2 regions of the Arthrobacter sp. JUb119 genome follow, and region 1 is predicted to be linked to the other one. Evidence: riboswitches for the same ligand, from Rfam matches in the RefSeq annotation. Region 1 holds a riboswitch; the other holds the start of a gene.
The links. Region 1 has a riboswitch for glycine ahead of cycA (D-serine/D-alanine/glycine transporter). Riboswitches for the same ligand answer to the same signal wherever they lie in the genome.
Positions count from the first base shown of each region.

Region 2: another riboswitch for glycine. It lies ahead of gcvP (aminomethyl-transferring glycine dehydrogenase); the one in region 1 lies ahead of cycA (D-serine/D-alanine/glycine transporter).

Region 1 covers NZ_JANUFE010000003.1:370,606-373,001, forward strand. Annotated here, with positions in the region: gene M2368_RS10670 (heavy metal translocating P-type ATPase) at 1-985, shown strand, start outside; glycine riboswitch at 1,214-1,312, shown strand; glycine riboswitch at 1,313-1,421, shown strand; gene cycA (D-serine/D-alanine/glycine transporter) at 1,638-2,396, shown strand, end outside.
Region 2 covers NZ_JANUFE010000007.1:35,437-37,832, reverse strand. Annotated here, with positions in the region: gene gcvP (aminomethyl-transferring glycine dehydrogenase) at 1-1,431, opposite strand, end outside; glycine riboswitch at 1,596-1,693, opposite strand; gene M2368_RS16190 (SGNH/GDSL hydrolase family protein) at 1,796-2,396, opposite strand, start outside.

The DNA of each region.
Region 1 (2,396 bases):
CATCCTGATCCGCGGGCCGCAGGTCCTGGAAGATACCCGCAAGCTGGACACCATCGTGCTGGACAAGACCGGCACCGTGACCACCGGGGTCATGGCCCACCAGGGCACCCAGGCCATCGACGGGGTCGATCCCGATGAGGTCCTGGCCTTGGCCGGTGCCGTGGAGCACCATTCCGAGCATCCGATCGCCCAGGCCATCGCCAAGGCCGCAGCCGGCTTGGGCCCGCTGCCCGAAGCCAGCGACTTCGATTCCGATCCGGGCGGCGGCGTGGTCGGCACGGTCAACGGGCATCGCGTTGCCGTAGGCCGCTTCAGCTGGCTCGAAGCCCAGGGCGCGTCCTTGGATGACTCCGCCAAGGCCATGCTCGCGGAAGCCGAGCAGGCCGGCGCGACCGCCATCCTGGTCGCGGTGGACCAGCAGTTCCAGGCAGTGATCTCGGTGGCGGACAAGATCAAGGACAGCTCCGCAAAAGCTATTGCCGAACTCCAGGAGCGCGGCCTGCGCGTGGTGCTGCTGACCGGCGACAACCAGTCGGTGGCTACCGAGGTTGCCGCCCAGGTAGGCATCAAGGCCGAGGACGTATTCGCCGGGGTCTTCCCTGCCGGCAAGGCCCAGGCGATCACCTCATTGCAAGAGCAGGGCAAGGTCGTGGCCATGGTGGGCGATGGCGTGAATGACGCGCCAGCACTGGCGCAGGCCGACCTCGGCATCGCCATGGGCTCGGGCACCGATGTGGCCATCGAAGCCGCGGACATCACCCTGATGGGTAACGACCTGCATCAGGTCACGCAGGCCATCGACCTGTCGGCCCGAACCCTGTCCACCATCAAGATGAACCTGTTCTGGGCTTTCGCCTACAACACTGCCGGCATTCCGATTGCGGCCCTGGGCTTGCTGAACCCGATGATCGCCGGAGCGGCCATGGCAGCCAGCTCGGTGCTGGTGGTACTGAACTCGCTGCGGCTGCGACGGTTCGGGAAGTAGCCCTCCGTACCTCCCCACGCGGGGCATCGGTTGAACCGATGCCCCGCTTTGCCGCATCCATGCCCTTGCTTCCCGAATCATTACGAAGCGGAGAATCCCCCATTTCGCCAGCCACTTTCCACGATTGGCGTGGCCAAGCGGTTATCCGGGGCCCGAAGTGTGAAATTGCGACTTGCACCACGTTCATTTTTCTGCGCATACTGTGATGGCAATCACCACATATGCCGTTGATGCGTGGCGGGAGAGATCCGCTCACACCATGGGCGGGCGCCGTAGGAGCAATTTCCTCCCCGGGAAACTCTCAGGCACCTGTACCGCTACGAACAGGCACCTCTGGAAAGCAGCCCAGGTTCGTCCGGGCTCACCGAAGGAGCAAGCTTCACCCAGTATTCGGGTGGAAGTGAAAACTCTCAGGTTGTAATACAGATTGGGGAGGGACCAAGAACAGTGCCGCACCGAGCGCACCAGTTTCGAGGGACTCCCCGTGGCATTCGCAGCAACTGCTCTGAGCGCAGCATGCCGCGCAATGCCCAGCTGGAATCCTTCCTAATCGGATGCGTTCTTCAAAGCGAACAGCTGCTCTCCAAGCCTTCAGGGCTTGGGGGCAGGAGCGCTTCGAGGCGTCACACCACACTCCTGGAAGGCAATCAGCATGAGTACCACCAGTTCTGGCCCCGCACTCGAACGAGGGCTCTCCAATCGTCACATCCAGCTGATCGCCATTGGCGGCGCCATCGGCACCGGCTTGTTCATGGGCTCCGGCAAGACCATCTCGGTAGCCGGCCCGTCGGTCATCTTCGTCTACATGATCATTGGCTTCATGCTGTTCTTCGTCATGCGCGCCATGGGCGAACTGCTGTTGAGCAACCTGAACTACAAGAGCTTCGCCGACTTCGCCGGCGACCTGTTAGGCCCTTGGGCCGCATTCTTTACCGGCTGGACCTACTGGTTCTGCTGGGTTGTCACCGGCATCGCCGACGTCGTGGCCATCGCCCATTATGTCGCCTTCTGGTGGGGCGATTTGCCGCTATGGATCCCGGCACTGGCCTGTATCGTACTGCTGCTGGTTCTGAACCTGGCGACAGTGAAGGCTTTTGGCGAAACCGAATTCTGGTTCTCGCTGATCAAGATCGTCGCCATCGGCGCACTGATCGTGGTTGGCCTGGTTATGGTGATCACCGGTTTCGAGCACAACGGTGCTTCTTCATCCTTCGCTAACCTGTGGAACGACGGCGGCATGTTCCCGACCGGCTTCATGGGCTTCGTAGCCGGTTTCCAGATCGCGGTCTTCGCCTTCGTTGGCATTGAGCTGGTTGGCACCACCGCGGCGGAAACCAAGGACCCCGAAAAGACCCTGCCCAAGGCAATCAACTCGATTCCTGTCCGCATCCTGTTCTTCTACGTTGGCGCG
Region 2 (2,396 bases), on a different contig from region 1:
CATCTGGGTTTCGGAGGAGATGGTGTTGAAGATCGGGTGGGTCATGAAGTCGCTGGTGCGCACCTGCCCTGCCGGGATCTCGAAGCCTTCCGGAGCCGAGAGCTCTGCGCCGAAGACCTCAAGCAGGGTCTTGACTACGCCCGAGGTGGTGGCCTCGTCGGTGGAGATGCCCACCTGGGTCTCGCCCACCTTGCGCAGGTTGATGCCTGCTTCGATGGCCTTGGCAATGATGGCATCGGCGTTCTCGACGTTCACCACAACGGTGTCGAAGAAGGAATCCGATGCCAGGGTGTAGCCGCCGGAAACCAGCGAGCTGGCGATCACCCGGGCGTGGTTGTTGGCGCGCGAGGCGATCTGCTTCAGGCCGGCTGGGCCGTGGTAGACCGCGTACATCGAAGCGCAGATGGCCAGCAGGGCCTGTGCGGTGCAGATGTTGGAGGTGGCCTTTTCGCGGCGGATGTGCTGCTCGCGGGTCTGCAGGGCCAAGCGGTAGGCAGGGACTCCGGCGTCATCGGCCGAAACGCCCACCAGGCGTCCTGGCATGGAACGGGTCAGGCCATCGGCCACGGCCATGTAGGCAGCGTGCGGTCCGCCGAAGAACAGCGGCACGCCGAATCGCTGGGTGTTGCCCACGGCGATATCGGCACCCTGCTCGCCCGGAGGGGTGATCATGGTCAGGGCCAGCAGGTCGGCAATCACGGTAACCATGGCGCCGGCTTCCTTGGCGGCTGCGATGATCGAAGCGTGGTCCGCGATCGAGCCGTCGTTGCCAGGCTGCTGCAGGACAATGCCGGAGATCTCGCCCTCTGGCAAGCCTGCGGAAAGGTCGGCAATCTCGACTTCGAAGCCCAGCGCGTCAGCGCGGCCCTGCACGACCTTGAGGGTCTGCGGGAAGATGTTGGAGTCCAGCACGGTCTTGCCCTTGGACTTCTTCTTGTTGGCGCGGCGCATCATCAGCACGGCTTCGGCGGCGGCGGAGGATTCATCCAGCAGCGACGCGTTGGCGATGGGCAGGCCGGTCAGGTCCATGACCATGGTCTGGAAGTTCAGCAGGGCTTCGAGGCGGCCCTGGGAGATTTCCGGCTGGTACGGGGTGTAAGCGGTGTACCAGGCTGGGTTTTCCACGATGTTGCGGCGGATCACGGCTGGGGTGATGGTGTCGTAGAAGCCCTGGCCGATCATCTGGGTCTTCATGACGTTCTTCGAGGCAAGCGCACGCAGGTGGGCTAGGGCTTCGGTTTCGCTCAGTGCGTCTGGGATATCCAGTGCGGAGTCCTGGCGGATGTCTGCCGGAACGGCGGTGTCGATCAGTTCTTCCAGGCTGTCGTAGCCCAGGGTCTGAAGCATGGTGGTGACGTCGGAAGGACGTGGGCCGATATGGCGTGAAACGAATTCAGTATTCGCTCGTGCCGAAGTCTGCGTGATGGTCATGGTGCTGGTATCTCCATGGGATCTGTCTTGGCGCATGCCAAAGGAAGGTCTTTTTACCTCCCCATCCCTGTTGCATAACCTGAGAGTTTTACGCATCCAGCAAACCAAGCCGGGCACTTGCACCTTCGGTGAACCGGAACGGGCCGGTTTCTTTCCAGAGTTGCCTCATGATGGCGGTACGGGTGCCTGAGAGTTTCCTGGGGAGGAATTGCTCCTACGGCGCCCGTCCATGGTGTGAACGGGACTCTCCCGCCATCCGTCTATGGCGCGCGCTGCCGGCCGGAGACCTGCAGCACACCACCATGTTACCTGCCCCGCCCCCAAGGTCAAACAGGAGCGGGGTCCGGAAAAGTCATAAATGCGTTCAGTTGGCGTCGGCAGTTAAACGGATGTAATCAGGATATTTCGCTGACAAGGAATCACCCGACGAGGTGCCGGTGATCCGGCGCTTGACCCACGGAGCCAAATGCTCTCTGGCCCAGCCCAATTCCTGCTTCAGCTTTTCGCCGCGCGAGTTCACGGCCAGTTCCGGCAGGGACGGCTGCTGGATCCTGGAGGACCAGTTTCCCTCGGTGATCCGATGGGTGCCGAGCACGTCAAGGACCTTCGAAGCCATCAGCGTGTGGCCCAGCTCGTTCATGTGCAGCCGATCCACCGCCCAGTAGCGCAGATCGGAGAATTCTCGCCACCGCCAGTAATCGGCGATCACCGCACCGTACTCGTCCGCGATTTCGCGAACCTTCTCGTTGTAAATGGCCGTGCGCGGACGGGTCTTGGAGAACAACGGTGATTCCACGGTGTCGAAACCGGTGAACAGCACGACCGCGCTTCCGGCTTCGGCAAAGCGGCTCACCATGCCTTCATAGCCGCGCATCAGCGCATCCAGGTCCGCCTTCGGGCGCAGGATGTCATTGCCGCCGGCATAGATGGTGACCAGGTCCGGGGCCAGTGCGAGCGCCTGGTCC